4 regions of the Mesorhizobium sp. LjRoot246 genome follow, and region 1 is predicted to be linked to each of the others. Evidence: riboswitches for the same ligand, from Rfam matches in the RefSeq annotation. Region 1 holds a riboswitch; each other region holds the start of a gene.
The links. A riboswitch is a leader RNA that binds a small molecule or an ion and turns the genes downstream of it on or off. The one in region 1 is predicted to bind cobalamin.
Positions count from the first base shown of each region.

Region 1 (7,688 bases):
AGCATTTCGGCGGCCAGCCTCAGGTTTGGATATCGCTGCCGTTCTGGAACAATTTCTTCCTGATGGTCATCCTGATCTGGATCCAGACCGGTTTCGCCATGGTCATTCTGTCTTCCGCCTTGCGCGGCATTCCGGAAGAGACGCTGGAAGCCGCCGTCATCGACGGCGCCAATCCGTTCCAGATCTTCTGGAAGATCATGGTGCCGCAGATCTGGGGCACCATCGCTGTCGTCTGGACCACGATCACCATCCTGGTGCTCAAAGTGTTCGACATCGTGCTGACCATGACCAACGGCCAGTGGAACAGCCAGGTGCTGGCCAATCTGATGTTCGACTGGATGTTCCGCGGCGGCGGCGATTTCGGCCGCGGCGCCACCATAGCCATCATCATCATGATCGCCGTCATTCCGATCATGGTCTGGAACATCCGCCAGGCGAACAAAGAGACGGGAGGACATTGAGATGGCCGTTGCGACCGGAAATTCCTTCGCCAGCCGCTTTGGTGTCCACATCGCCGTGCTTGTCTTCGTCGCCATCTGGACCATACCGACGCTCGGCATCCTGGTTTCGTCGCTGCGCGACAAGAACCAGATCATCGCCTCGGGCTGGTGGAACTCGTTCGCCAGCTCCACCCAGACGGAAGCCGGCCGGCTGCCGGCCGCCTCGGCGCAGGTCGAAAAGGACGGCAAGTTCGTTCTCGAGGGCAATATCTTCGGCGATGGTGCTGCGCGCGACATCAGCGCCTTCGGCGTCAAATCGGCGGCACCGACGCAATATCCCGCCGGCACCTCGGCCGATCTCGGCGACGGTGTGACGCTGCAGCTCAACGCCGACGGCAGTTTCGTCATGACCTCGCCCAAGGCGTTCGAAGGCGATCGCGGCCAGCGCATCTACTATGCCTCGTCCGCGCCGCCGAAATTCACCACCGACAATTACAGAACCGTGCTGTTTTCCGAGGGCATCGGCCGGTCGTTCATGAATTCGCTGACCGTCACCATTCCAGCGACCGTTATCCCGATCCTGATTGCCGCTTTTGCCGCCTATGCACTGGCCTGGATGCGGTTTCCCGGCCGGGCGCTGCTGATCGCGGTCATCATCGGCCTGCTGGTGGTGCCGCTGCAGATGTCGCTGATACCGCTTCTGAAGCTCTACAACGGTGTCGGCGCTTTCTTCGGCATGCCGTCGAAGACCTATCTCGGCATCTGGCTGGCGCATACCGGCTTCGGCCTGCCCTTCGCCATCTACCTGCTGCGCAGCTACATCGCCGGTCTGCCACGCGAAATCATGGAATCGGCGCGCATCGACGGCGCCAGCGATTTCGAGATCTTCGTCAAGATCGTCTTGCCGTTGTCGTTCCCGGTGCTGGCCTCGTTTGCCATCTTCCAATTCCTGTGGGTATGGAACGATCTGCTGGTGGCGATGGTTTTCCTCGGTACAGAGGCAGACCAGATCGTGCTGACCGCCAAGCTCAATGCGTTGCTGGGCTCACGCGGTGGCGACTGGGAGATCCTGACGACATCGGCTTTCGTGACCATCATCGTGCCGCTGATCGTCTTCTTCTCGCTGCAGCGCTATTTTGTCCGCGGGCTGCTTGCCGGCTCGGTGAAAGGAGGCTGAGACGATGCAATCCGCTTTGAAGGCCAGTTCGAATCCTGACCTCGCCATCGATCGCGACTGGTGGCGAGGTGCAGTGATCTACCAGATCTATCCGCGCAGCTATCAGGACTCGAACGGCGACGGTATCGGCGACCTCAAGGGCATCATCGGGCGGCTGCCCTACATCGCGGCACTCGGTGCGGACGCCATCTGGATTTCGCCGTTCTTCAAGTCGCCGATGAAGGATTTCGGCTATGACGTCACCGATTACTGCGACGTCGATCCGATGTTCGGCACGCTGGCCGACTTCGACGCACTGACCGCCGAGGCGCACAGGCTGGGCTTGAAGGTGATGATCGACGAGGTGCTGTCGCACACCGCCGACAACCACCCATGGTTCAAGGAAAGCCGGTCGACCCGCACCAACCCGAAAGCCGACTGGTATGTCTGGGCGGACGCCAGGCCGGACGGCACGCCGCCCAACAACTGGCTGTCGATCTTCGGTGGCTCGGCCTGGCAGTGGGACACCAGCCGCCAGCAATATTACATGCACAATTTCTTGGCCGAGCAGCCCGATCTCAACTTCCACAACCGCCAAGTCCAGGATGCACTGCTCGACGTCACCCGCTTCTGGCTGGAGCGCGGCGTCGATGGGTTCCGGCTCGACACGATCAATTTCTACTTCCACAGCCAGGGCCTGGAAAACAACCCACCGCTGCCACCGGAAGAGCGCAACGATCAGACCGCACCGGCGGTCAACCCCTACAACTACCAGGACCATCTCTACGACAAGAGCCGCCCCGAGAACCTCGGTTTCCTCGAACGCTTCCGCGCCCTGCTCGATGAGTATCCAGCGACCGCCGCGGTCGGCGAGGTCGGCGATTCGCAGCGCGGGTTGGACGTGGTGGCGGCCTACACCACCGGCGGCAAGCGCGTGCACATGTGCTATTCCTTCGATTTCCTGGCACCGGAAAAGATCAGCGCAGCCAAGGTCCGCTCGGTGCTGGAAGCCTTCGGCAAGGTCGCCAGCGACGGCTGGTCGTGCTGGGCCTTTTCCAACCATGACGTGATGCGCCCGGCATCGCGCTGGGCTGCCGGCGAGGCCGACCCGACCGCCTATCTCAAGGTCATCTCCGCGCTGCTGATGTCGTTGCGCGGTTCGGTCTGCATCTACCAGGGCGAAGAGCTTGGATTGGGTGAAGCAGAGCTGCGGTTCGAAGATCTGCAGGACCCCTATGGGATCCGCTTCTGGCCCGAATTCAAGGGTCGCGACGGCTGCCGCACGCCGATGGTGTGGGACGGCAGCGCCGAAAATGGCGGCTTCTCCCGGGCAAAACCCTGGCTGCCGGTGCCGGCCAAGCATCTGTCGCAAGCGGTCAATGTCCAGCAGGGCGACGAGAACTCGCTGCTTGAGCACTACCGGCGCTTTCTCACCTTCCGGCGCGCCCATCCGGCGCTGGCCAAGGGCGATATCACCTTCATCGAAAGTGAGGGCGACACGGTCGCCTTCACGCGCCGTGCAGGCAACGAGCAGGTCGTCTGCGTCTTCAATCTGGGAGCAACGCCAACCGAGGTTGACCTTGGCGGCCGATCGCTGCAACCTTTGCCCGGGCACGGATTTCCGGGGCAGGCCAGCAGCGGTTCCATAAAGCTCGGCGGCTACGGCGCCTGGTTCGGGCGCATCGACTGAATTTCAAATCACTCGAATTCGAATTACTGGGAGGAAACGAATGGCCGATGTCACGCTAAGGCAAGTGAAGAAGTCCTACGGCAATCTGAACATTCTCCACGGCATCGACCTCGATATAAAGTCGGGCGAGTTCATCGTCTTTGTCGGCCCGTCTGGCTGCGGCAAGTCGACCTTGCTGAGGTCGATCGCCGGGCTCGAGGAAATCACCTCCGGCGAGCTCAGGATAGCCGGCGAAGTCGTCAACGACGTGCCGCCGTCGAAGCGCGGCATCGCCATGGTGTTCCAGTCCTATGCGCTCTACCCGCACATGACCGTCTACGACAACATGGCGTTCTCGATGAAGATCGGCAAGGAGAACAAGGCCGAGATCGACCGGCGCGTACGCCAGGCCGCTGAGATCCTGCAGCTGACCAAATATCTCGACCGCCTGCCCAAGGCGATGTCGGGTGGCCAGCGCCAGCGCGTCGCCATCGGCCGCGCCATCGTGCGCAATCCGAAAGTGTTCCTGTTCGACGAACCGCTTTCGAACCTGGACGCCGCACTTCGCGTCGCCACCCGCATCGAGATCGCCAAGCTCAAGGAATCGATGCCCAACACGACCATGATCTACGTCACCCACGACCAAGTCGAGGCGATGACGCTGGCCGATCGCATCGTGGTGCTCAAGGACGGCCATATCGAACAGGTCGGCACGCCGATGGACCTCTACAAGAAGCCCGGCAACCTGTTCGTTGCCCAGTTCATCGGCTCGCCAGCCATGAACATCCTGCCCGCGACAATAGACAAGACCGGCAACCCGACCGTCGTCAGCCATGTCGGCGGCCGCAAGGCAACCGTGCCGATCACGACTCCGGCTTCGGCAAAGGGTACCGCGGTGAGCTTCGGCGTGCGGCCGGAAGACCTGATCATCGCCAGCGGCACTGACTACCTGTTCGAAGGCACGGTCGACTATGTAGAGCAGCTCGGCGAGGTGCAGCTTGTCTATGTCGACATCGGTCGCGCCGACCTGCCGCTGGTGACCAAGCTGCCCGGCAATGTCGAGGTCAAGCGCGGCTCGACATTGCGACTGAGCGCCAATGGCGAAGACCTGCATATCTTCGACACGGATGGGCGGTCGTTTGCCCTTCACGAGGCGGAAGCGAAAGCGGCCTGAGGCAGGACCACGGACGTAAAAAAGAGCGGCGGGCTAGGCCCGCCGCTCTTTTTTTGAAGATCAGCTTCGGCTGTTAGCGGCCGAAGAGGTTGCGGTCGCTGCCCTGAGGGGCTGACTTCTCTACGTCGCCCGACGAATTGAGCAGCTTCTCGACGACGCCACCGCTGTTACGGACCGAGCTCGTCTGCGCACTGTCAACCGAAGTGACTGCAGGCTGATTGGCGCCGTTGGAGCCAAAGTTGTCGCTAGCGGCGAGGGCACTGCCGGTGATGGCCAGAACGGCGGCGGCGGTAATAAGGATCTTGTTCATTTTAGTCTCCTGAATTTTTCTAGGTTTTCGCCAGGGCGGCGGGCAGACCCGCCGTCTGCCGGGAATCGGCTGTTAGTTGTTGCCGAAGAGGTTACGGTCGCTGCCGTGGGCAGGCGTCTGAGCAGACGGTGCCGACTTCTGCGTAGAAGCCGTCTGCGAACTGTCGACCGAGGTGACGGCAGGCTGGTTGGCGCCATTGGAGCCAAAGTTGTCGCTGGCGGCGAAAGCGCTACCCGAGATGGCCAGAACGGCGGCGGTAGCAAGAATAATCTTCTTCATGTCAGTCTCCTGAATTTCTGGACTTTGCCAGGGCGACGGGCGAACCCGCCATCAACTGGGAATCGGCTGTTAGCGGTTGCCGAAGAGGTTGCGGTCGCTGCCCTGGACAGGCGTCTGAGCAGCCGGTTCCGACTTCTTGACTGAAGCGGTGTACGAGTTGTCGACAGCAGTGGCTGCCGGGGCGTTCGAACCGTAGTGGTCGCTACCATCAGCGAAGGCGCTGCCGGAAATGGCCAGAACGGCGGCGGCAGTGAGAATGATCTTTTTCATTTTTGGCACTCCAGTATTTTCTTTTTTTCCGTCCGTCTAGCGGCGTGTCTTGGGAACGAAATCGCGTCGTTCGGACAACCCCGATGTGGGAGGGCAACCTCGCCTTTTCCAATCACGAAGTTGTTCCATGTGGTCTATGAATCCACACCTTGAAATTGCGCCAAGGGCATCTTACAGGGATATTTTTCTCTTTTATATCAATTGATTAGATAAAATTACGACGCGGATCACCAACTGTTTCGGAGGCCCAGCGTTCACACTGTCCTGCACGCACCGTCAACAGAAACGAACCGTTCGGTTCGATTTTAGAACGAGCTAATAGTCACTTTTCGAAACCGTTAACCTTTTTTGACCCCGCCAGGAGCCGGATTCGAGAAGCTCGCAACCGGCAAATGGCCGCTCGCGATATGGGGGACTTCAGCCGCAACAGTCAGTCGGAACGTTTCGCATACCGTGTCGCGCCGCATGGATACGATGTCGTTTTCATGCCGATGACGCGTCCGCGATCGTGATTAGATCATGACATCTCAGGTGCCGCTTCGTGACGACGAGGCGGAGAATTGGGAAGCCGGTCAGAATCCGGCGCTGCCCCCGCAACGGTGGTGGAGTTCAAGTCGCAACGGGAGACCACTGGGCAAGTGCCTGGGAAGGTGTCGCGATGGTCCGCAAGGACAACTCCAGAGCCCGGAAACCAGCCCGAGATTTCTAGACTCGACTGATCGCGGTGGGCGGTCAAGAGGTGGATCGTGCATGTCCGGCGCATAGCCGGCTTGCGTCCAATCCTTCCTCCATCACCACCAGTTCAGTCCTTAGAAACGAGGACAGGACATGGATATCCGCAACGACATGCTGAGGCTCTTGAGCAGCCGCAGGCAAGGCTTTTCGCTAGAGCAGCCCTTCTACACCGACCCGGACTACTTCAAGCTCGACATGGAGCTGATCTGGTATCGCGATTGGCTGTTCATTGGCCATGATTGCGAGCTACCGAAGCCGGGCAGCTACATTACCGTGCAGATCGGCGACTATCCGGTCGTGCTTGTCCGCGACCAGCAAGGCAAGATCAACGCCTTCCACAATTCCTGCCGCCATCGCGGCAGCCGCGTCTGCAACACCGACAAGGGTACAGCGGCAAAGCTCGTCTGCCCCTATCACCAGTGGACCTACGAGCTCGACGGCCGCCTGCTGTTTGCCCGCCAGATGGCCGACGGTTTCGACAAGAGTGAGTTCAGCCTGAAGCCGGTCGCCTACGAGAGCGTCGGCGGCTACATCTTCATCTGCCTCGCCAAGGAGCCGGCGGATTTCGCGCCGATGCGGGCGATGATCGAGCCTTATCTTTTGCCGCACCGGCTGCGCGACGCAAAGATCGCCTTCGAGAGCACGATCATCGAGAAGGGCAATTGGAAGCTGGTCTGGGAAAACAACCGCGAGTGCTACCACTGCGCCGCCAATCATCCCGAGCTGTGCAAGACCTTCCCCGAAGCGCCGACCGTGACCGGCGTCAACGGCGCCGACAGCGACCCCGAGATGGTCGCGCATTGGGCCAAATGCGAGGCATCAGGCCTGCCGAGCAAGTTCCGCATCGATCCGGCCGGACAATACCGCGCCACCCGCGCGCCGCTGCTGCGCGATGCCGTCAGCTACACCATGACCGGCAAACTGGCGGTGAAGAAGAACCTCTCCGACGCTGTCTCCGCCGACCGGATCGGCACCTTGATGCACTATCACTACCCGACGACGTGGAACCACATTCTCATCGATCATGCGGTGACGTTCCGGGTGCTGCCGATCAGCGCCACGGAAACGGCGGTGACGACCAAATGGCTGGTGCACAAGGATGCGGTCGAGGGTGTCGACTATACCGTCGAAGACCTCACCCATGTCTGGACCGAGACCAACGACCAGGACCGCCGCATCGTCGAGGAAAACGCCTTCGGCATCCTGTCGCCCGCCTACGAGCCCGGCCCCTATTCGGAGCTGCATGAGGGCGGCGTGATCCAATTCGTCGAATGGTACGCGTCGTTCATCGGGCCGCGCCTTGCCGAGGGCGGCCGGCCGGCCCTGCGCAGCGTCGCCTAGCGTAAAACAAAGGGGACAGAAGGATGAATGCGATGACGGATCTTGGCCTCTATCGCCATCTCGACCAGATGACGCCCTGGAACGACAGGCTGCAGGTGCTGGAAGTGATCGGCGTCAGCGACGAAGCACCTGACGTGAAGACCTTCACCTTCCGCTCCGACAACCAGACCTGGTTCCGCTACAGACCGGGCCAGTTCGTGACGCTGGAACTGCCGACATCGGACGGGCCGCTGATGCGCACCTATACGCTGTCGTCCTCGCCATCACGGCCGTTCTCGATCGCGGTGACGGTGAAGGCGCAGGCGGGCAGCACC
Region 1 is NZ_CAXUSN020000001.1:400,421-408,108, forward strand. Features, by position in the region: gene ACSQ3L_RS01830 (carbohydrate ABC transporter permease) at 1-461, shown strand, start outside; gene ACSQ3L_RS01835 (carbohydrate ABC transporter permease) at 463-1,617, shown strand; gene bglA (beta-galactosidase BglA) at 1,622-3,286, shown strand; gene ACSQ3L_RS01845 (ABC transporter ATP-binding protein) at 3,327-4,439, shown strand; gene ACSQ3L_RS01850 (DUF680 domain-containing protein) at 4,513-4,749, opposite strand; gene ACSQ3L_RS01855 (DUF680 domain-containing protein) at 4,822-5,028, opposite strand; gene ACSQ3L_RS01860 (DUF680 domain-containing protein) at 5,098-5,298, opposite strand; cobalamin riboswitch at 5,811-6,012, shown strand; gene ACSQ3L_RS01865 (aromatic ring-hydroxylating oxygenase subunit alpha) at 6,127-7,374, shown strand; gene ACSQ3L_RS01870 (2Fe-2S iron-sulfur cluster-binding protein) at 7,407-7,688, shown strand, end outside.

Region 2 (7,688 bases), 4.8 Mb from region 1:
ATTCCGAGGATGTGGTGACGGATGTTTTCGGCACCAGCCATCGGCTTGACGGCATCATGAAGGCGATGGGCGAGCGCAGGCGTGGCGTCATCGTCTATTTGCGCGAAGGCTCCGTCGGCGTCGCCCACCAGGAGCGCAAGCGACCGGCGAGCGGCGACCGCGAGGATCACGAAGAAGCACGCCGCCGCGAAAACGAGTGGCGCGAGATCGGGCTCGGCGCGCAGATACTCAAGGATCTCGGCATCTCATCGATCAACCTGATCGCTTCGCGCGAACGCCACTATGTCGGCCTCGAAGGTTTTGGCATCCACATCGCCAAGACCGAGATCCTCTAGGATATGTCGATATTCAGGTGAGGCCGGCCTGCAAATGACGGCTTTCTGCGCTTCCGGTGCTCACGGACCGGAAAGTCCGCTGCGCTCCGGTTCTCGAAATCCATCATTTTCGACTCGGCCTGACCTGAATCTCAACCTATCCTGGCTGTCACTCGGCCGGAACGACGGCCGCTTCGCATCCTTCCAGTTCGCACTCATGCGTGGCAAGGCTGCGTTGGCCGAGCAGCACCGTGGCCAAAGCGATCGTGCCTGAAGCCACCGACACCCAGAACCCGTTCTGGGCGCCGAACGCGTCCACCACCGCACCCGCGGCGAAGGAGCCCAGCGCCATGCCGATGCCGATCCCGGTGGTTACCCAGGTGATGCCCTCGGTCAGCATCGCTTCCGGCACGTGCCGCTCGATCAGGCCGAAGGCGGTGATGAAGGTCGGCGAGATCGCGACGCCGCTGACGAACACGGTCAGCGCCAGCAGTGGCACGCTGTCGGCGGTGAGCGGCAGCAGCGTGCCGAGCGCGACGAGGGCGACTGCGATGGCCAGTTGGCGTTGCAGCGGCGCCTTCAGGCTGAGCGCGCCGACAATAATGCCCAGCACAAAAGACCCCAGCGCATAGACGCCGATGACCAGGCTCGCCGCCTCCGGCTGTTCAAGCTCCTTGGTGATCGCCACGGTGCTCACTTCGGTCGTCGCGAAGGTCGCGCCGATAAAGATCAGGGCGAAGGTGATGATCTGAACCGGCCGCAGGCGGATCGCCGACCCGCTTGAGCCCTGTTCCACCGGCCGCACTTGCGGCTCTGTCGAACGTTGCAGGATGAAGGCTAATGATCCGAATGCGAGAAACAGCGTGCTCACCAGAACACCGGCTTCCGGGAAGAGGGCGGCACTGAGGCCCACCGACAGCGATGCCCCCGCGATATAGACCAGTTCGTCCGCGGCCGACTCAAAGGCGAATGCGGTGTTCATCTGCGGCCGCCCGCGGAAGATCTCGGTCCACCGCGCCCGCACCATTGCCGGCATGCTGGGCATCGCCGCGGCGAGAAATGCCGACATGAACAGTGTCCACACCGGCCAGTCCTGGTTGGCCGCCGCAATCAGAACGGCGAAGGCCAGCACCGCGATGATGGTGGTTGGCACCACGATCCGCGTCTGGCCCAGGCGGTCCACCAGTCTCGATATCTGCGGCGCGACAAATGCGTTGGCCAGCGCGTATGTCGCGGAGACAGCTCCGGCCAGCCAGTATTCGCCGCGTGTCTGCGACAGCATCGCCACGATGCCGATCGGCGCCATGGCGATCGGCAGGCGCGCCACGAAGCCGGCTGCGGCAAAGCCCTTGGCTCCGGGGGCGCGAAAGATTTCCGAGTAGGGATTTTGCATGGGTGGTTCCTCGACAAAGGACGATTCGACAATTACATACGAAGCGTATGATTGTTAAATAGAGCATACGCTGCGTATGTCAATTGGCATACGTAACGTATGTGAGTAGGTCCAGAAGCCATGCACAAGCCCCGCAAGGAGATGATCGCCGAGACGCGCGCCAAGCTGATCGCGGCAGCCCGCCATGCTTTCGGCACAACAGGCTATGCGGAAGCCTCGATGGATGATTTCACCGCGTCGGTCGGGCTGACGCGTGGCGCGCTCTATCATCATTTCGGCGACAAGAAGGGGCTGCTGCAGGCGGTCATAGCCCAGATCGACGGCGAGATGGCGGCGCGCATCAATGAGGTCGCGTCGAGAGCGCCGACCCGCTGGCAGCATTTCGTCGACGAATGCTCGACCTATATCGAGATGGCGCTGGAGCCGGAAATCCAGCGCATCATGTTCCGGGATGGCCCGGCCGTGCTGGGGGATCCAGCGCAATGGCCGAATGCCAGTGCGTGCATCGTTTCGATGACCGACCATCTGACCGCGCTGCAGGAGGAGGGGGTCGTTGTCTCCAGCCTCGACCCCGAGACTGCCTCGCGACTGATCAACGGAGCGAGCAGCCAGGCGGCGCAACGGATCGCCAATTCGAACGACCCCGAAGCGACGTCGAAGAAGGCGGTAGCGGCATTCAAGCAACTGCTCGAGGGTCTGCTTAGAAGGCCGGGTCCGCAACCAAACTGAAGGCCCAGCGGTGGCCCGGCGCCATGGTCGGCAATTGACAATCGCCGGGTTGAGTTCATCCTCTGCCACCATCTCTGAGGCGGAGATTCGGGGCGCATGTGGGATTTCGATATCGGCAGGTCGGTGTCCATCATGATGCGGACCTGGCCGTTCATTGTCTTTCGCATGATCGTCTATTTCGGCATCACGCTGGCCTACATCATGGCGACCGGCACCGGCGCCTCCGTCGGCTATGGCGTCGGCCATATCTCCACCGATCCCGACGGGCCGCTGTCATTTGCGCTGTGGGGCGGCGTGGTCGGCTTCGGCATCGTTTCGATCGCCGTCTACTGGATCCGCGAATACATCCTCTATGTCGTCAAGGCCGGCCACATCGCCGTTATGGTCCATCTGATCGACGGCCGCGACATTCCGGGCGGCCAGGACCAGATCGCCTATGCCAAGGATATCGTCACCCAGCGCTTCGCCGAGGCCAACATCCTTTTCGCCGTCGACCAGCTGGTCAAGGGCGCCATCCGCGCCATCACCGGCCTGCTCGGCGGCATCGCAGCCTTCCTGCCGATACCGGGCCTGAACGGCCTGGTCTCCTTCATCAACACGGTGATCCGCCTGTCGCTGACCTATGTCGACGAGATTATCCTCGGCTACAACATCCGCATCAATTCAGCCTCGCCGTTCGAGACGGCGCGCCAAGGCGTCGTGCTCTATGCCCAGAACGGCAAGGTCATGGTCAAGAACGCCGTCTGGCTGGCGGTCATCATGTGGGGCGTGTCCTTCGTCATCTTCTTGGCTATGCTGGCGCCCGCCGGCGCCATTCTCTTCCTGATGCCTGGCCAACTCGCCGGCTGGGCCTTCGTGCTCGCCATCGTCTTCGCCTGGGCCTTCAAGGCGGCTTTCATCGAGCCCTTCGCCATCGCTTGCCTGATGCAGGTCTATTTCAAGACCATAGAGGGCCAGGTGCCTGATCCCGCCTGGGACACCCGGCTGGCCGAGGCGTCGTCGAAGTTCAGGGAGCTCAAGGACAAGGCACTCGCCTCCTTCGGCGGCTCGCGCTGGGGGACGGCCGACGCGACACCCTGATCCGGCGCGGTATCGACGGCGTTGAGACGCGCCACGGTTGACTTCAGCGGCGCCTCACCTTGCCCGCAAAAAGTCTCGCTCATGATCAGCTCCGGCAGCGGCAGCCGCCGTCCCCAGCCATGCGTTTCAAGATCCGGCTTTGGCGCGAACTCGGAAACCCGGCCGACGCAGAGATAAGCGACCGGCGTCACATGCTCGGGAATCGACAGCAGGCTTTTCAGCGCCTGCGCCTCGATGATGCTGACCCAGCCGACACCGACGCCCTCAGCGCGCGCCGCCAGCCAGAAATTCTGCACCGCGCAGACCGTGCTGTAGAGATCCATCTCCGGATTGTGCAAGCGTCCCAGCGGCGAGCCCTTCGAGCGCTGCCGGTCGCAAGTGATGCAGATGTTGAGCGCGCTTTCGCAGATGCCTTCCAGCTTGAGCTTGCGGTAGAGCGCCTGCCTGTCTTCCTCAATGGCCGGCAGCTCCTGCTCGCGCGCTGCCAGGAACAGGTCGCGCACCTTTTCGCGTCGTCCGGCATCGCGGATGACGATGAAGTTCCACGGCTGCATGAAGCCGACCGACGGCGCGTGATGGGCGGCAAGCAGCAGCCGCGCCAACACCTCATCGTCAAGTCCGATGGGCAGGAAATGGCTGCGCACATCGCGCCGCGTGAACATGGCGCGATAGACCGCATCGCGCGCACTCTGGTCGAATCCTTCGTCAATGGCAGCGGTCAAATGTTCCGGCATCGCTTGTCCCCTTGCGATTGCAATCGATGTCATCCGCCTGACCATGCGGATAACGATGCCTGCCAGGCCGGTCTTCTGGCTCGGGATCAACCCGCGTCCGGTGCCTTCCCGTCATCGACAGTGGCATTTACCGGCGCGGTCCCCCTTACAGCGTTGGGCACGCCACGGAGTTCAACCGTGTTCCCGATTCTCCCGCTTGCGGCGGGCACCAGGCAGTGCGAGGGACCTTACGCCGAAGCGCTGAGGACGCCAATGCCTGCACCGACACGAACGGACGCAGACGCGATTTTCCCCAGTCATTGGCCGCCCGTGCATGGCCTTTGTCGATCCGGGTCACTAGATTAGGACGATGACCACTCGTCTCTACACCCATCCTATCTTCCTCGAGCACCTTACGCCGCCCGGCCATCCCGAGCGGCCGGACCGCTTGCGCGCTATCGAGCGTGTGCTGGACGACGAAGCCTTTGCCGCGCTCGATCGTGTCCAGGCGCCGGAAGGCGACGAGGCCACCATTCTCTACGCGCATCCCGCCGATTTCGTCGCCCGCGTGCGCGCCGCCATTCCCGACGAGGGGATTGCGCGCATCGACGGCGACACGTCAGTCAGCCCGAAAAGCTGGCAAGCGGCGATCGCTGCGATCGGCGCCTCCAACGCCGCCATCGACGACGTCTTTGCAGGCCGCGCCGACAACGTCTTCGTCGCCGCCCGGCCGCCCGGCCACCATGCCGAAAAAACCACGGCCATGGGTTTCTGCCTGTTCAACACGGCAGCGATCGCGGCGCGTTATGCGCAGAAGAAGCATGGCATCGAGCGTGTTGCCGTCGTCGACTGGGATGTGCATCACGGCAACGGCACGCAGGATATTTTCTGGGACGATCCGTCGGTGCTCTATTGCTCGACACACCAGATGCCGCTTTATCCCGGCACCGGGGCAAAGAACGAAACCGGCGCCGGCAACATCGTCAACGCACCATTGGCGCCGCAGACTGGCAGCGAGGTCTTCCGCGACGCTTTCCTGTCGCGTGTGCTGCCGGCGCTCGACAATTTCGCGCCCGACCTGATCATTATTTCGGCGGGGTTCGATGCGCACCACCGCGACCCGCTGGCGGAGATCAACCTGACCGAGGATGATTTCGACTGGGCGACCGGCCAGCTGATGCAGCGTGCGGCGCGCCACAGCGGCAATAGGCTCGTCAGCCTGCTTGAGGGTGGCTACGATCTGCAGGGATTGGCATTTTCGGTCGCCGCCCATGTCGGGCGGCTGATGAAAGGATGAATAATGGGCGATGAGATCAACGAAGACGTCAAGGCGATGAGCTTCGAACAGGCACTCGACGCGCTGGAAAAGATCGTCGATGATCTGGAGCGTGGCGACGTGCCGCTCGATCAGTCGATCAGGATCTACGAGCGTGGCGAGGCGCTGAAGGTGCATTGCGACAGGTTGCTCAAGGCCGCCGAGGACAAGGTCGAGAAGATCAGGCTGTCGCGCGACGGCAAGCCGGTTGGAACGGAGCCGCTCGACGCGGACTGAGGCGCGATCCGAATGATGGTCTTGCCTTACCGGTTTTTGGACATGATCGTGATCGAGAATATCATCCGTCGATTGAAAGCGCTCCAGGACAAGAGGAGATACGGAAGCGATGTGCAGAAACATCAAGACCCTGTTCAATTTTGATCCGCCGGCAACCAACGACGAAGTCCGCGACGCGGCACTTCAGTTTGTCCGCAAGCTGAGCGGAACGACGCGGCCCTCGAAGCAGAACCAGCATGCCTTCGACCACGCCGTCGAAGCCATCGCGGCATCGGCGCGCGAACTGCTCGATTCCTTGGAAACCCATCAGCATCCGCGCAATCGTGAAGAAGTGGCGGCCAAACTGCGGGCAAAGGCAGCCATCAGGTTTGCCTGACGTGGCGAAAGCGGCATTGCCGCCGACAAGGAGAGTCCATGAGCTTCTTCCCCGGCAAAGACCCTGAAGTCGGCGACGCCTTTGCCAGCGATCAGATCGAGCTGATGGTCATCCCGAACGCCAAGGACATCGGTGGCTTTCAGGTGCGCCGCGCCCTGCCGACCGCCAAAAGGCGGCTGGTCGGGCCTTTTATCTTCTTCGACCGCATGGGTCCGGCGATCCTGCGGGCCGGCCAGGCGCTGGATGTTCGTCCGCATCCGCATATCGGCCTGTCGACGGTCACCTATCTGTTCGACGGCAAGATCAGGCACCGCGATTCGCTTGGCACCGAAATGGTCATCCAGCCTGGTGACGTGAACCTTATGACCGCCGGCCGCGGCATCGTCCATTCCGAACGCACGCCGGAGGAATTGCGCGGGGCGCCGATGTCGGTCTCCGGCCTGCAGACATGGCTGGCGCTGCCGGACGACAAGGAAGAGGTGGCACCGGTTTTCGAGAACACCGCAGCGCTTAGGCTTCCCGAGATCGACGCCGAAGGCGTCAGCGGGCGCATCGTCATCGGTGATTTCCAGGGGCTGCGCTCCCCGGTAAGGGCCGATTCCGAGACGCTCTATGCCGACCTGCGCCTCGCTCCCGGCGCCAGCGTGAAAATCCCGGCCGATGCGGAAGAGCGCGCGATCTACACGCTGGAAGGCGAGGTCTCGATTTCAGGCGACATCTTTCCGGCTGAGCGCTTGCTGGTGTTCCGGCCCGGTGACGAGATCGTCGTGTCGTCGCGGACCGGCGCGCATTTCATGCTGTTCGGCGGTGCGTCGCTCGGTTCGAAGCGTTACATCTGGTGGAATTTCGTCTCGTCGTCGAAAGAGCGTATCGAACAGGCGAAAGAGGAATGGAAGACGGGCCGCTTCGACATCGTTCCCGGAGATGAAGAAGAGTTTATTCCGCTACCGGAAAGCTAATGCATGTCGCCCAAAGTGGCCCGGTTTTGGGAGAACGACATGGATAAAACAAAGACCACAGCCTGATCCGCGTCACTGGCACGCATTTACTTTCGCTGGCCGGCGGCCTATTTCGCCCCATCAACCGAAAGCCTGAGCACCCGTGAACGCAACGCCGCATACGCCGCTTCTCGACAAGGTCCGCATCCCGGCCGACCTGCGCACGCTTGCCGAGAGCGAACTGCCGCAACTGGCGTCCGAGCTTCGCGCCGAGCTGGTCGACGCCGTGTCCCACACCGGCGGTCATCTCGGTGCCGGCCTTGGCGTGGTCGAGCTGACGGTGGCGCTGCACTATGTCTTCAACACCCCGGATGACCGGCTGATCTGGGATGTCGGCCACCAGGCCTATCCACACAAGATCCTGACCGGCCGCCGCGACCGCATCCGTACGCTGCGCCAGGAAGGTGGCCTGTCCGGCTTTACCCGCCGAGCCGAGAGCGAGTACGACCCCTTCGGCGCCGCCCACTCCTCGACATCGATATCGGCCGGCCTCGGCATGGCCGCCGCCCGCGACCTGTCCGGGCGCCGCAACA
Region 2 is NZ_CAXUSN020000001.1:5,164,308-5,171,995, reverse strand. Features, by position in the region: gene ribB (3,4-dihydroxy-2-butanone-4-phosphate synthase) at 1-335, shown strand, start outside; gene ACSQ3L_RS25410 (MFS transporter) at 484-1,707, opposite strand; gene ACSQ3L_RS25405 (TetR/AcrR family transcriptional regulator) at 1,828-2,436, shown strand; gene ACSQ3L_RS25400 (hypothetical protein) at 2,533-3,516, shown strand; partial or broken gene bluB (5,6-dimethylbenzimidazole synthase) at 3,621-4,250, opposite strand; cobalamin riboswitch at 4,299-4,478, opposite strand; gene ACSQ3L_RS25390 (histone deacetylase family protein) at 4,600-5,526, shown strand; gene ACSQ3L_RS25385 (exodeoxyribonuclease VII small subunit) at 5,530-5,781, shown strand; gene ACSQ3L_RS25380 (DUF2277 domain-containing protein) at 5,891-6,157, shown strand; gene ACSQ3L_RS25375 (pirin family protein) at 6,196-7,116, shown strand; gene dxs (1-deoxy-D-xylulose-5-phosphate synthase) at 7,259-7,688, shown strand, end outside.
Region 2: another riboswitch for cobalamin. It lies ahead of bluB (5,6-dimethylbenzimidazole synthase); the one in region 1 lies ahead of ACSQ3L_RS01865 (aromatic ring-hydroxylating oxygenase subunit alpha).

Region 3 (7,688 bases), 3.0 Mb from region 1:
CGTCAGCGCGGTGGTGCGCGCTCATTATATGCCGCTCTATTCGCGCCTTGGCCCCTACCCGCTCGCTCTGCTCGACAACGCGGCCGTGACGCGCAAGCGCACGGTGTTCGAATACTGGGCGCACGAGGCCTCCTTCCTGCCGGTCGAGGCCTACCCGCTGATGCGCTGGCGCATGCAACGGGCCGAGCGCGGCGACGAAATGTATCTGGGCCTCGCCAAATGGGGCCGCGAGCACGCCACCTATATCGAAGAGATCTACCGCCAGGTCGCCGAGCGCGGCCCGATCGCCGCTTCCGCGCTCGAAGGCCAGAAAGGCTCGGGCGGCTGGTGGGGCTGGAGCCATGCCAAGCATGCCTTCGAATGGCTGTTCTGGGCCGGCCGCATCACCACGGCGCACCGCCGCGGTTTCGAGCGCTTCTATGACCTTCCCGAGCGCGTGCTGCCGCAGGCGATCCTCGATCTGCCGGTGCCTGCCGCCGAGGACGCGCACCGCGAATTGCTGCGCATTTCCGCCCGCGCCCACGGCGTGGCGACTTCAGGCGATTTGCGCGACTATTTCCGCCTGTCGCCGGCCGACATGAAGGGCCGGCTGGAGGAGCTGGTTGAAACAGGCGAGCTGTTGCCGGTGCGTGTCGAAGGCTGGGACAAGCCGGCTTATCTTCACAGGGACGCCCGTTTGCCCCGAAAAATCGGGGCACGCGCGTTGCTGGCACCGTTCGATCCGGTCGTCTTCGAGCGCTCGCGCAGCGAGCGGCTGTTCGATTTCCACTACCGCATCGAGATTTATACCCCGGCCGACAAACGGCAATATGGCTACTATGTCCTGCCGTTCCTGCTCGGCGACCGGATCGTGGCGCGCGTTGACCTCAAGGCAGACCGCCCCGCCAGCGTCCTGCGTGTCCACGCCGCTTACGCCGAAGCCGGCGCGCCATCGGAGACCGCCGCGGAACTCTTCGAGGAATTGAAACAGATGCAGGGCTGGCTCGGCCTTGAACGCATCGAAGTGACCCCGGCCGGCGATCTGGGTCCGGCGCTGGCCGACATCGCCGTGTCGTAAGCTCGCGTTGACACCGCCGCCCGCAAAAGCCTAAATCCGTACCAGACGGTCTCTTCTCTTCAACGAGAGGAGCTAAGAGGGAATGCGGTGCGGGATATCTGTCCCAAATCCGCGGCTGTCCCCGCAACTGTAAGCGAAGAGCCAAGGCCGAAAGCCACTGGGAATTCCCGGGAAGGCGGCTACCCAAGGCGATGACTCGCGAGCCAGGAGACCTGCCGTCTGCGACTGTAGAATCCGATCGCCCGGCGGGTTTCCGGGCAAGGAGCCCGATCTTTGGACCACGACAGCAGTTTTTCGGCTGGCACAGCGGATATCTCATCCGGTCATAGTGATGCCTTGGCCGGCGTCACGGTGATCGTCTGCGCCTCCTGCCGCGATGAAACAGGCTCCGACGCCCATCCCCGCGCCGGCGAACTGCTGGCGGACGACACGCGCCGCGCCGCATGCGGCGACAATATTCGTATCCGCAGCGTCGAATGCCTCGGCAATTGCAAGCGGCGGCTCAGCGCCGCCATCCTGCGCGACGGCTGCTGGAGCTATGTCTTCGGCGACCTGACCGCGACCAGCGGCGCCGACCTCGTCACCGGCGCCAAACTCTTCGCCACCTCCACCGATGGTCTCATTCCCTGGCGTGGCCGTCCCGATAGCCTGAAGCGTGGCCTCGTTGCCCGCATCCCTCCCCTCGACCTGTTGAAGGACTGACCATGACCGCTTCCGTATCCCGCGTTCCCTGTACCGTCGTCACCGGTTTTCTCGGCGCCGGCAAGACGACGCTGGTCCGCCATCTCCTGGAAAATGCCGGTGGCAAGCGTATTGCGATCATCGTCAACGAGTTCGGCGACATCGGTATCGATGGCGAGATCCTCAAGGGCTGCGGCATCGACACCTGCCCCGAGGAAAACATCGTCGAACTGGCCAATGGCTGCATCTGCTGCACCGTCGCCGACGATTTCGTGCCGGCACTCGACAAGATCCTCGCGTTGACGCCGAGGGTCGACCATATCCTGATCGAGACCTCGGGCCTGGCGCTGCCCAAGCCGCTGGTACAGGCCTTTCAGTGGCCGACGGTCAAAAGCCGGGTCACGGTCGATGGCGTCATCGCAGTGGTTGACGGGCCGGCATTGGCCGAGGGTCGCGTCGCCAATGACATGGACGCCCTGCAGGCGCAGCGCGCCGAGGACCAGACGCTTGACCACGACGACCCGGTGGAAGAGGTGTTCGAGGACCAGATCGCCTGCGCCGACCTGATCATCCTGTCGAAGAGCGATTTGATGGACGCCGCCGGCTCGGCTCGCGCCAATGCCATCATTGGCGAACACTCCGCCCGCGCGGTGAAGATCGTGCCGACCTCGCATGGCAAGGTCGATCCCTCGATGCTGCTGGGGCTTGGTCTCGCCGTCGAGGACGACATCGAGAACCGCAAGTCGCATCATGACGGCGCATTCGACCATGAGCATGACGACTTCGACACGTTCATCGTCGACATTGCCTCGATCGCCAATCCGGACGAGCTGGCGAAGCGTGTCGCCACGGTCGCCGAGGAAGAGAACGTGCTGCGCGTAAAAGGCTTCGTGGAAGTCGGCGGCAAGCCGATGCGGCTTTTGCTGCAGGCCGTTGGGCCGCGCGTCAATCACTATTACGACCGCGCCTGGACCGCCACCGACGACCGCCGCTCGCGCCTCGTCGTCATCGGCCTCAAGGGGCTGAACCGCCCGGCGATCGAGCGTATACTCGCCGGCTGATTTCGGACACGGGTTGCGATGCACATCCTCACCACGACATCCGCCTCGCTCGACGACCTCGCCGAGCCAGTCGATCTGCGGCAGACGCCGGCGGATATCGTGGCGCTGTCCTTCACCGACAGCGATCTCGCCGGACTGGCGGCGGCATGGAAGGCCGATGCCGGCCGCCTGCCCTCGATGCGACTCGCCGCCCTACGGGACCTGCGCCATCCGATGTCCGTCGACCTCTGGGTCGACAGCGTCGCTCGTCACGCCAAGATCATCCTCGTGCGCATCCTCGGCGGCTACGACTGGTGGCGCTACGGCTGCGACCAGCTTGCCTCGACCGCCCGCGAGCGTGGCATAAAGCTGGCCCTGCTGCCCGGCGAATGCCGCGACGAGGATCTGCGCCTGATCGAAGCCTCGACGCTGCCGCGCGAGGAGTTGGATGGCCTGCTCGACTATTTCCGCGAAGGCGGCCCGGCGAATATGAGCGCGCTGGTGCGGAGATTGGCAAGGTTAGCGGGACAGGATGAGGCCGTTGTCGAGCCGGTGGCGGTGCCGAAAGCTGGTTACTATGTGCCTGGATGTGGAGTTGTGGAGAAGCCGGACTTATCGAATGCTGGCGTTCCGTCACACCCCCCTCTGTCCTGCCGGACATCTCCCCCGCAAGGGGGGAGATCGGCCTTCATCAAGGCCGGCTCGTCTTCTGCGTCTTCTGCGTCGTCAGAACTAAGCAGATCACTGACCTCGACGATTGGCGAAACCGTAGATGACCAAGCAATCTCCCCCCTTGCGGGGGGTGAGGAGTGGTCCGCGCAGCGGACGGAAAGCCAATTGCTTGGCTTTCCGAACGACGAACGCCCGGAGCGACAGCGAAGGGCCGGGTCCGGCAGGACAGAGGGGGGTGTGACGGAACTCGACGCTGACGACATCAACGCTCCTATCGTGCCGATCCTCTTCTACCGTTCGATGCTTCTAGCCGCCGATGTCGCCCCAATTGACGCCCTTTTTGAAGCACTCAGCCAGCGCGGCATCAACCCGGTCCCCATCTTCGTCTCCAGCCTCAAGGACCCCTCCTCCCTGGCGTTCGTGGAATCGGCACTGGCATCGCTGAAACCCGCCGCCATCATCACCGCAACCGCTTTCGCGTCCGGCGCCGAACCCGGCATTGAAACCCTGTTCGACCGCGCCGGCGTGCCCGTCTTCCAGGTCATCGTCGCCACCACCCGCCGCGACATCTGGGAAAACAACCAGCGCGGACTGGCGCCCGCCGACCTTGCCATGCATGTCGTGCTGCCCGAACTCGACGGCCGCATCCTCGCCGGCGCCATTTCCTTCAAGGGCGAGAGCGAGACCGATCCCGCACTTGGCCACCGCGCCTTCGCCAACCGGCCGGAGCCGGATCGTGTCGCGCAAGTGGCTGACCGCATCGCGGCCTTCATCCGCCTGCAGGAGACGCCCCGCGCCGGGCGCAAGCTCGCCATCCTTATCCCGGATTATCCGAGCGCGCCGGGTCGAACCGGCTACGCCGTCGGTCTTGATGTCCCGTCCAGCGTGTTGGCCATGCTGCATGACCTCAGGGAACAGGGCTATGTGGTTGAGGGGATTCCGCGGACGCCGCGGGCGTTGCTGGATTTGCTGGAGCGGAGTGGCGACGGGCTGGGGCTGGACGATTATCTCGCTCTTTCGACGGAATTGCCGACAGGTGCAATTGCTGCAGTCGAGGCGGCATGGGGTAAGGCAGAAGACGAAACAGGTTTGCGCGAGGCGCCCCCCTCTGTCCTGCCGGACATCTCCCCCTCAGAGGGGGAGATTGGGCTGCCATCTGCGCTTTCGCCAATCTCCAACGATGCGAGAGGGAGCGATGCGCTGAAGCTGCCAATCTCCCCCCTTGAGGGGGAGATGTCCGGCAGGACAGAGGGGGGCGCCTCGCACCGAAGCTTCCCCTTCCGCGCCGCCACCTTCGGCAACGTCACCGTAGCCCTCGCCCCCGACCGCGGCCGCTCGGCCGACCGCCGCGCCGATTACCACGACCCGACACTCCCACCGCGCCATGCGCTCATCGCCTTCGGCCTGTGGCTGCGCAAATCGCTCGGCGTCCATGCGCTGGTCCATGTCGGCGCCCACGGCACGCTGGAGTGGCTGCCGGGCAAAACCGTTGCGCTGTCGGAAAACTGCTTTCCCGAGATCGTCACAGGTCCGCTGCCCGTCATCTATCCCTTCATCGTCTCCAACCCCGGCGAAGCGGCGCAGGCCAAGCGGCGCATCGCCGCCGTCACGCTTGGCCATTTGCCGCCGCCGCTGACCGGTGCCGGGCTCGACGAAAACCAACACAAGCTCGAGCGGCTGGTCGACGAATATGCCCAGGCCGACGGGCTCGACCGTCGCCGCCGCGACCGGCTGGCCAAGCTGATCGTCGACACGGCGCAGAAGACCGGCCTCGCCACCGAAGCCGGCGTCGCCAGGACCGACGCGCCGGATGAAGCGCTGCGCCGCATCGATGCCTGGCTCTGCGACCTCAAGGATTTCGCCATCAAGGACGGGCTGCACATCTATGGCCGCGCCCCGGAGGAAGAGCCCGACGCCATGCGCCGCCGGAGCGCCGACGCAGAGAAGGCGGCGCTGCTCGCGGCGCTCGATGGACGTCACGTGAAGGCAGGTCCGGCCGGCGCGCCCGCGCGGGGTCGCTCGGACGTGCTGCCCACCGGCCGCAATCTGTTCACCTCGGACCCGCGCACCATGCCGACGCCGACTGCCTATGACCTAGGCAAGGCCGCGGCGGAGGAAGTCGTGCGCGGCTATATGCAATCGCATGGCGACTGGCCGCGCTCGCTGGTCATCGATCTCTGGGGTTCGGCCTCGCTGCGCACCGGCGGCGAAGAGATCGCGCAAGGGTTGGCGCTGATGGGCTGCCGGCCGCAATGGGATGCTGCGACCGGCCGCATCACCGGCATCGGGGTGCTGCCGCCGGCAACGCTCGGCCGCCCACGCGTCGACGTCACCTGGCGCATATCAGGCCTGTTCCGCGACATGTTCCCGACCCAAATTGCGCTGATCGATGCCGCCGCCAACGCGGTTGCCGCCCGCGACGAGGACGATACGGAAAACCCGCTCGCTGCCAAAACCCGCACTGACGGCAAGGTCAGCCCGCGCATCTTCGGCACCTCGCCCGGCACGTACGGCGCCGGCGTCGAGGACCTCATGTCCTCCGGCGACTGGAGCGCGCGCGAAGAAATCGGCCGCGCCTATCTGGACGCCACCTCGCATGCCTATGGCGGCGCTGACGGCGAAGGCGTCTCCGCGCCCGGCGCCTTCGAGGGCCGCATCGCCGAGGCCGATCTTCTCATCCACACCGGCGACGACCCCGGCCGCGACATTCTCGAGGGCTCCGCCGACGTCGCCTTCATCGGCGGCTTTTCGGCCGCCTTGGCAACTCTCGGCAGAAATGCCGATGTCATCGTGCTCGACACCACGGATCCGCAAAAGCCGAAGGCGCGTTCGATCAGTGAGGCGGTGGCCCGCGTCGTGCGCGCCCGCGCCGTCAATCCACGCTTCATATCAGGGCAAATGCGCCACGGCCCGCGCGGCGCCTCCGAATTCGCCGAGACAGTCGACCGGCTGGTCGGCTTTGCCGAAACCACGCATGCCATTTCGGGAGCGCTGATCGAGGCGGTTCATGATGCCTATGTCGGCGATCCGGCTGTCCGCGCCTTCATACTGCACGAGAATCCTGCCGCTGCGAAGGTGATTGCAGAGCGCTTCCTGTCGGCGCGCCGGCGTGGCCTCTGGCACCCCTTGCGCAATTCCATCGACGACGATCTCGCAGCCCTGATTGCCGAAGCAGAAGCGCTTGGGGTGGCGGCATGAACGCCTTCTCGCGTCGCGGCGCCTGCCCGGCCCTGTCGGCGCCTATGCAGACCGGCGACGGCCTGCTGGTGCGGCTCAACCCTGTCGCTGGAGGCCCATCTTCTGGAGGATTGTCGCCAAAGTCGTTGATCGGGATAGCGGAATCCGCTTTGCGTCACGGCAACGGCATCATGGAAGTCACCGCGCGCGGCAGCCTCCAGATACGCGGGCTGACGGTGGACAGCGCGGCGCTGCTGGCGGCGGAGGTCGATGCGCTGGGTATTGCGGTGCGCACCGGCGTTCCGGTCGAGACCGGTCCGCTGGCCGGCATCGATCCGCAAGAGATTGCCGATCCCCGGCCGCTGGCTGAGCGGATCAGGGCGGCGGTCGAAGAGGCTGGGCTGACGCAACGGCTCGGGCCGAAGGTGTCGGTCGTGGTCGATGGCTGCGGGCAGCTCACGATGGATTCGGTGACGGCCGATGTGCGGCTGGCTGCAACGCGGCCCGATGCGGGAATCCAATGGCGGGTGTCTGTCGCGGGTGATGGGTGGAATGCGAGGCCGCTGGTCCTTGCCGATGAAGGTGCGGCTCGCGATATCGCCGTCGCTGCTCTGAGGATGATTGCCGAGAAAAGCCGTGAGGCTCACGCAAGGGATCTGTCGGAGAGGCAATTAATATCTCTCGAAGGTTGGCATTCTGTGGCGCCCCCCTCTGTCCTGCCGGACATCTCCCCCTCTAGGGGGGAGATTGGCAGCTTCACCGCAGGCTCTCCTCTTGCAGCATCGAGAATTGGCGAACGCGGCTCTCCGAGCGCAATCTCCCCCCTTGAGGGGGAGATGTCCGGCAGGACAGAGGGGGGCGTCGTAGAGCACTCTCGCCGGCCAATTGGCTTCTTCAGTGTAAGCCACGCCACCGCCCTCGGCATCGCTCTCCCCTACGGCAGCATGCCAGCAGACAAAATCATCAGCCTCGCCCAAAGCGCCCTCACCCTCGGCACAACCGAAATCCGCCTCGCCCCCGGCCGTGCCCTGCTCTTCCTCGGTCAGCCACCGGCAGCCAGC
Region 3 is NZ_CAXUSN020000001.1:3,428,695-3,436,382, reverse strand. Features, by position in the region: gene ACSQ3L_RS16615 (winged helix-turn-helix domain-containing protein) at 1-1,057, shown strand, start outside; cobalamin riboswitch at 1,087-1,291, shown strand; gene ACSQ3L_RS16610 (DUF1636 family protein) at 1,331-1,759, shown strand; gene cobW (cobalamin biosynthesis protein CobW) at 1,762-2,799, shown strand; gene ACSQ3L_RS16600 (cobaltochelatase subunit CobN) at 2,818-6,648, shown strand; gene cobG (precorrin-3B synthase) at 6,645-7,688, shown strand, end outside.
Region 3: another riboswitch for cobalamin. It lies ahead of ACSQ3L_RS16610 (DUF1636 family protein); the one in region 1 lies ahead of ACSQ3L_RS01865 (aromatic ring-hydroxylating oxygenase subunit alpha).

Region 4 (7,688 bases), 3.1 Mb from region 1:
GCTGTCGATTACGCTCAACCTCTACATCATGGACCACATCCGCAAGACCGATTTCATGCAGGCCGAATCGCTGCGCATGGCGTGGTCGATGCTGGCGTGGACCGGCGGGCCGACGCTCGGCATCTTCCTCTACACGCGCTTCGGCATCTATGCCGCGCATGGCGCGGTGGCTGTTTTTGCGTTTGCCCTGCTGGCGCTGTTCTGGACCTACCGGCTCGGCGACAACCCCTCGATCCGTCCGGGCAAGACGCGGCCGGTCAATCCGCTCGCCAATATCGGCCGCTTCATCGCGCAGCCCAGGCTTAGGCTGGCCTGGCTGATCGCTTTCGGCCGCTCCTGCTTCTGGACGACGTTCTTCGTCTATGGGCCGCTGTTCATGGTGATCACCGGCGAGGGCAAGCTGGCCGGCGGCCTGCTGGTTTCGGCCGGCAATGCGCTGCTGTTTATGGCTATCTTCTGGGGCAAGGCAGGAAAGCGCTTCGGCGGCCGCAGGACCATGACCTTTGCCTATTTCGCCATGTCGGCCGCGCTTCTGGCGGCAGGCTTCGTCGGTGAGGCCGTGCCGCTGCTCACCGGCGCCTTCCTGCTCTGCGGCGCCTTCTTCACCATTGCGCTCGACGCACTCGGCTCGACCGCCTTCATGCGCTCGGTGCGCTCCTATGAAAGATCGCAGATGGCGGCGGTCTACCGCACCTATCTCGACTTTTCCGAACTGACGCCGCCGCTGGTCTATTCCGTGGTGCTGGCCTTCTTCGGCCTGGGCTCGGTGTTCGTCACGCTCGGCCTGCTGGCGGCGGTTTGCGGTTTTGTGACCTGGCGCTATCTGCCGAAATCACTTTAGTCGGCCTTGATAATTCTACTCCGGCGGACATCTGTCGCGATTTTCTCCGCTTCCGGTGCTCGCGGACCCAAAAGTCCGCTGCGCGCCGGTTCTCGAAAACCACTCCATATGCCTCGCCGGAGCGAATTCTGAAGGCCGACTAGACGGTCGCTGCATGCCGCTCGCGCACCCAGTTGTGGAAGCGGTGCAGGTCGTATTCCTCGGGCATCAGCACGCCGGCCGCGTGGCGCATCGAGCGCAGGCCTCTCTGGTTCACCTCGCAAATATCAGCATCCTCCTCCAGCACCTGGGTGCCGAAGGCGACGATGTTGTCGATGTCGGTCGCGGCGAGCGCCTCGGGCGCAAACAGCCATTCGGCGACAAGCTCGGTCTGTTCGGGGCCGAGCGGCGCCAGCCGCACCGTTCTTATATAATCGACATGGCCGACGATGAACATCGACGGCAGGCTGGTGGCGTAGGTCTGACCGGCGGTACGCTCGGCAGGTGTCAGGCCTGAAAAGACCGGCCCATGCGCCCGGCCGTCGCGCGACCATGTCTCGGCACCGGCCCGCAGGCCGCCGGAAAATTCGGGCGCATCATTGTCGGCGTGGTGGGTCCATTCGGGGTCGTCGTGCCGTCCCATCAGGCCACGGCCGTAGATCGGCACCAGCCGCGACAGGTCTTTGTGGACGCCCGGGCAATGCAGGCATTCGTTGAAGTTTTCCCAAAAGATCTTCCAGTTGCAGTTCATCACCTTGCGCAGCACATGGCCGCTTACCAGCGTCTCCAGCGGCCAATTGCCGAGATCGCCGGAGGCGGGATCGAAGGATGCCTGCGCCGAACCGGACGCATCCTCGGCGAGGTTGACGAAAACGAAGCCGCGCCACACCGAGAGTGCTACGCGGTAAAGCGGATGGTCGGCCTTGTCGAAATTTTCAGGCAGCGATTTCGATGGCACACGCACGAGATCGCCACGCAACGAGTAGGACCAGGCGTGGTAGGGGCAGGTGATCAGCCGCGCCTTCAGCCGGCCCTCGCTTTCCCGGCAAAGCTGCGAGCCGCGATGGCGGCAGGTGTTGTGAAAGGCGCGCAGCTCGCCGGTCTCGTCGCGCAGCACGACGATGTCCTGCGTGCCGATGCGGAATCGGCGGAAAGCCAGGGGTTGGGCAAGGTCGCTCTCGCGGCAAATGAGCAGCCAGCTTCGATACCAGATGGCGTCGAGATCCCTTTGATAGGCTTCCGTGCCCCAATAGGCCGATGACGGCAGCGTCGGTTCGGCCCGGGTCAGGCCGTTGTAGGGATCGCGCTCGCTGGCAGTCGGCTGCATGGCTGGCTTCCTCCAGTGATGCCAGCCGACACCCCGGCCAATCGTTTGTCAATCAGGCGGCGGCGTTGCCGGTTTCGGGCGCGGCGCCTAATCATGCGGCAGAAACGGGATTTGGAAAGCGGCCGCACGGCAGACGTCGCTTGCGCCTCCTGCGGTACGCTAGCATTTACGCAGCTCTCTCCTTGGCGGCTCCGCAAATTGAGCACCGAGGGTCACGATCGATCGGTTCGATCCACGTAGAGGGTTCTCCATTTATGAAAATTCGCTTGAGTCCGCCGATTGTATGCGCTTTTGAACTTCCAGTCAGGAATGTCACCGTTTCCTGAGCTAGGTGCACTCCATAGTGTCCAAGGGAAGTCGCCAGGACTGCTCGGGGGATTCCACCGGATACCAACCCTCTTTCAAAATTCAGAATCTCCTCATGATTCTCTAACTGCGCCTCCACTTTTGGCAACATGCATGCAGGGCACGCTGTTCGATAGGGAAGATGCAACGGACCGACGCCCAAATAACTGGAGTGAAGCGACGGGATGTTGGAAGTCCTGGCTGCTGTCGCTATCCATTTAGTCAGGTCCCAAATTGGGGCATCAGCTGTTTGCAGGATTAGGTCAAAGGGACCGTATTCATGGATTATCCGAAGAAGATCATCCGCTGAGGCTATGCCTTCCTGAATTCCTATGAAACGGGTGTAGGGCGATAGACGCGTCACGGCGTCTGCGGCTGCATCAACCTTACTGCGGCCTACGTCCTGACGGGAATAGAATACCTGGCGTGCGACGTTTCCGGTTTCCAATACGTCGGGGTCGACGCCGAGAACATGTCCCACCCCGCATCCTACCAGATACATCAATGCAGACGAACCAAGACCTCCAAGTCCGACCTGTAGTATGCGTGCAGCGCGAAGTTTCCGGAAGTAATCGATGCGGTCGCTTTCACGGCTTTCGTAGCGTCCAAAATATGCGATCACGCTGCTAAAGTGTCGGAGTTCATCCTCGGGGAAACCGGATGTGTCGACCTCTCGCTGGAGGACCCCTGCTTTCTCCAGCAGACTGATCAGCTCACTCGCCGCTTCGGCAGCTGCTTCGCGAGAGACACCATGAGGCGACATTCGTTGCAACTCCAGAAGGCTCGTCCCACGAAGGAGTGCCGGCAATGCAGACTTCAAATCGAGATCATCGCTTGATAGGGCGATCGTTTCCGCCCCTTCGGTATAAAGGAGCATCCTGCCCTCCTGGTCAGGAAAGAGGATCATGTCTGGACGAAGCTGAAGCTGTCGGCCCGGAAGGCCAGCTGACCTATCGTTTGAGGGTTCAGACATGACATGCCTCCATCACCACCTGAGCACGGTACTGTGTGAATGAGCGCAACAGCGGTCCGCCAGCGGGGGCGGCTCGCGCGTACTGTTCAACGACGTCGACCCCACCTGTGAATCTCGTCAATACATCGCCAAACTGAACCTCGAATCGTGGTTCTTTTTTCTTCAGTCGCCGATAAAATTCAACTAGCCTGCTCAATACAAAAACTTGGTGGACTATTCCAAATACCGGCCGCAAATCCACGCGCAGCGGACTGAAGTGGCGTTCGCTTGCGTCGTTCTCGATTATTGGTGAAGCCAAGGCCAGGGTGTTGAGGACGTTGTGAGACGTCTCGTGTATAATTTCTTCTGCCAGCTTGCTGACAACCTGCGTCTCCTTCATTCCTATAAATATAGTTCCGAGGCAATCTCCGTCACTCGCCCCGATGATCTGGCTTGTGTCGAGAAATACGATCCTCCTGGTCGCGATCGCCATTTCGTCTGCCATTTCAGGCCAGACTGACTTCACCAGCGCATAGCTCTTCGACAATTGCTCCATCAAACGAGCGGAAGGAGCATCGACGATCCTGACAGGTTCCGCCTTTTCGTTGACTGCCGCGACCGTATTTTCGGCACTCTGCGCAAGTCGCTTGGCAGCACTTCGCGAGTCGTCAGGCTCCTGTAGTAGATCGACTGGGAATCCGATCTGCGCATGATTTTTCCGGGAACGCTCTATGCTTTTTTCGATCCGCTCAAGTATTGATGGAAGCGTCTCAAGAATCTTTAGAAAATGGTCCCAGTCGTCATCTCTCACTGCGTTGGCGAAGTCTGAGTACCAAACAAAAAAAGAGGGATGAAAAAGAGCCGACGGACTACCGAGGAGCGCTCCAGAGACCTTTGCGCCGTGCGCAAAGGTCTCTTTGACTTGCTCGATTGCCTCTGGAGCTGCGGCCCGCACGATATCTACAATGGCCTGCTCGACCAGTGTGAACAGTGCGTACTGCTCCTCAATGGCGCGAGCAGCATCCGGCACCCAGGTGCGTCCGCCGCTCACGGGTTCAAACGTGGCGTGCGATTTAGTGCTTCGGCTGCTGGCTTGCATGGCTCTATCTGAATCATAATGTGTACAGGCGGGAGAAAACGTGAAGAGAACGTGCTCAGTCTCACGCGTTGTTGCTCAACCAAAACAGGATGTAGTTGTTCTCGATCGTCGTCGTCCGGCATTTTTCCCTCCAAAAGTAGATGATAGGGCCATCCGCTGATCATGCAAAACGGGAGCTGTAGCGCATGATGGCGTTAACGATACAGCCCAGCGACCGGTGGCGCATCGGACGTTCGTCCTATATCGTCAGTCTCCGGTTCAAGACATTGGCAAGGGCAGCAACCAAGCGTCCACTAATTACATAAGCGGATGCGCTTGTGCGACAGTGTAACTCACAGGCGCACACACGAATTCAAGAGCCGAGGCGGCGGTTATGGGTAGTCCTTGGGGTGCGATCCAGAAGCAGTCCGGCGGACAGGCTCAAGGCTACAACCTGTCGCCGCATACCCTCTCGGATTTGATCGGGTCTATCTATGATTGCGCGCTAGATCCCTCGCAGTGGGAACGAACGCTGGCGCAGATCATGCCGGCGATGTGCGGCGAGTCGATCATCCTTTCTCTCAACGATCTGCGCCGTGATCGCCTCCTGATCGACAAGAGCTTGGGCTGGGGACAGTTCGGGGTTGAGGAGAGGCAGAAACATATTCCCGAAATCCATGCGCGGCTGAACGAATGGTTCGCCAAGGGGCTTTCTCTCGATGCGCCCTTTATCGCTTCGCGCGAACTCTCCCCCAGTTATCTAGAGGACTCTGCGTACGTTCAGCACTGCCTGAAACCGCTCGGCATCGTTGATGTCATGCATCTTTTTCTGATGTACACGCCATCACATTTCTCTGAGATCGTGGTCTCGCGACATCAGCGGCACGGCATTGTTACCGAGCGAGAGATCGAAATCGGAATACTTCTCCTTCCGCATCTCCGCCGTGCGGTCACTATTAGCAATGTGCTCGACGCTTGTGCTATTGAGCGCGCACGTATCGAAGCAGCATTCGATGCGCTCCGCTGCGGAGTCGTATTGACCGACAGCGATGGCAGAATTCTTCATGCGAACCGGTCCGCAGAGCGCATGCTGCAAGTTGGCGCTGCCGTGCAAGGCACGGGCGGGATACTGACTGCCAAGGCACCCTCAGCAGCGCGAGAACTGGGCAAGGCGATTCGCCTTGCGGCCCGGAACGAGACGATGCTCGGCAAGACTGGTCTTGCCATCCGCCTTGCCGGACCGGAGGGTGCACCGGTCTTCGCCCATGTCCTGCCAATGAACGGCAGCGACTTGCGCGCACAGCTTCGGCCCGAGGCGGTGGCCGCCATATTCATAGGGCCGTCCATAACGGCAACCTTCGACTTGACGCCCGCCGAAACAAAAGAGTACCTGCGAGGCCGGTTTGGGCTGACAAGGGCAGAGGCTGAAGTCGCTTGGGAAATTTTAAAGGGCGACGGACGCAACGCGGCCGCTGCCCGACTTGGCATTGCAGCCACAACAGTCAGGGCGCATCTCACCAGCATCTTCGAGAAGACTGGTGTGCGCAGACAGGCTGAACTCGTCCGGCTGCTGACGTAGAGTAGAGCCACAATACTGGTCACAATGCGTCCTGTGATGCGTCAGCCGACACCCGGCCAGGAAAATTGTCAATTGCGACAGCGGCGGCCTCGGCTGGTACGACGCATTCGCGATGGTTGCCGGCGGAATTTGGTTTGCCGGAGGCGAGGATTCTGCCTATAGTCGCCGATGTCGTCGGTTCCATTTTGGAGCCAAGAGGGAATGCGGTTCGGGCGAGTTTCGCCCAATGCCGTGGCTGCCCCCGCAACTGTGTGCGGTAGTCCTCTCCATATGCCACTGAAGATTTTTCTTCGGGAAGGTGGGGAAGGGCGCTGATCCGCGAGCCAGGAGACCTGCCGGCGACAGGAAACTGACTTCGATGCCCTCGGGTGGAGGGCGAAAGGACAAGATATGACTGCCGCTTCCGTCTCCCTCGGCGCCTCCGTCTCCTCGCAGTCGCGCTTCATGCAGCTCGCGCTCGCCGCGCTGCTCGGCATTTTCGTGATGGGCTTTGTCGGCTTCTCGCATATCGATGCGGTCCACAATGCGGCTCACGACTACCGCCATTCGATGGCGTTTCCCTGCCACTGACGAGGGTCTGACATCATGAACCTGTTTCGCAACGTCGTGTTCATCGCGGCGATCGCAGGGCTCGTGGCCGGCGTCGTTCTCGCCTGCATGCAGGCCTATGCCACCGTGCCGCTGATTCTGAAGGCGGAAGTCTACGAACAGGCCGGCGGCGGCCACAGCCATGACCATGCCGCCGCGCCAGCGGCGCCTGCCGATGCCACCAGCGGCAACGCGATGAGCTCGGCCGCGCCGGCAACAAACTCCATGAGCGCTGCCACGCAAGCACCGGCTGAAGCGACGGCTCCAGCGAAGGACGAGGGTTGGGCGCCGGCAGACGGTTTCGAGCGTTTCGCCTTCAGCGTGCTTGCCAATATCGTCACCGGCATCGGCTTCGCGCTGATCCTGGTCGCGGTCTCCGAATTCGCCGGCGGCATCGGCAATTGGCGCCAGGGCGTGTTCTGGGGCCTGGCCGGTTTTGCCGTGTTCACGCTGGCGCCTGGCCTCGGCCTGCCGCCGGAACTGCCGGCCATGCCGGCGGCCGATCTCACGCAGCGCCAGATCTGGTGGTGGGCAACGGCTACGGCGACCGCGGCCGGGCTCGGCCTGATCGCCTTCCGCAAGTCGCTGCCGCTGGCGATCCTTGCCGTGGCCTTGATCGTCGCACCGCATATTGTCGGCGCGCCGCAGCCCGGCAGTTACGAGACGGCGATTCCGGAAGGCTTGCATCACCAGTTCGTGGTGGCGGTGACGGTGACCAATCTGGTGTTCTGGCTGGTGCTCGGCGCGGTCGTGGGCGTGGTTCGTGGCCGCTTCACCGGCACCGCGGCCAGCCTGCGCGACAGCTTTGCCTGATCGCAGCAAGCTGACCTTCGTCATCGGCGGTGCGCGCTCCGGCAAGAGCGCGCACGCCGAAATTTTGGCGACGGCCTTGCCGCCGCCCTGGGCCTATATCGCCACGGCGCAAGCCTACGACGACGAGATGCGTGAGCGCATAGCGCTGCACCAGTCGCGGCGCGGCGAGGGCTGGCTGACGATCGA
Region 4 is NZ_CAXUSN020000001.1:3,468,141-3,475,828, forward strand. Features, by position in the region: gene ACSQ3L_RS16770 (MFS transporter) at 1-841, shown strand, start outside; gene ACSQ3L_RS16775 (aromatic ring-hydroxylating oxygenase subunit alpha) at 981-2,147, opposite strand; gene ACSQ3L_RS16780 (HesA/MoeB/ThiF family protein) at 2,314-3,369, opposite strand; gene ACSQ3L_RS16785 (aKG-HExxH-type peptide beta-hydroxylase) at 3,458-4,543, opposite strand; gene ACSQ3L_RS16790 (helix-turn-helix transcriptional regulator) at 4,917-6,101, shown strand; cobalamin riboswitch at 6,260-6,455, shown strand; gene ACSQ3L_RS16795 (CbtB domain-containing protein) at 6,492-6,671, shown strand; gene ACSQ3L_RS16800 (CbtA family protein) at 6,687-7,502, shown strand; gene cobU (bifunctional adenosylcobinamide kinase/adenosylcobinamide-phosphate guanylyltransferase) at 7,495-7,688, shown strand, end outside.
Region 4: another riboswitch for cobalamin. It lies ahead of ACSQ3L_RS16795 (CbtB domain-containing protein); the one in region 1 lies ahead of ACSQ3L_RS01865 (aromatic ring-hydroxylating oxygenase subunit alpha).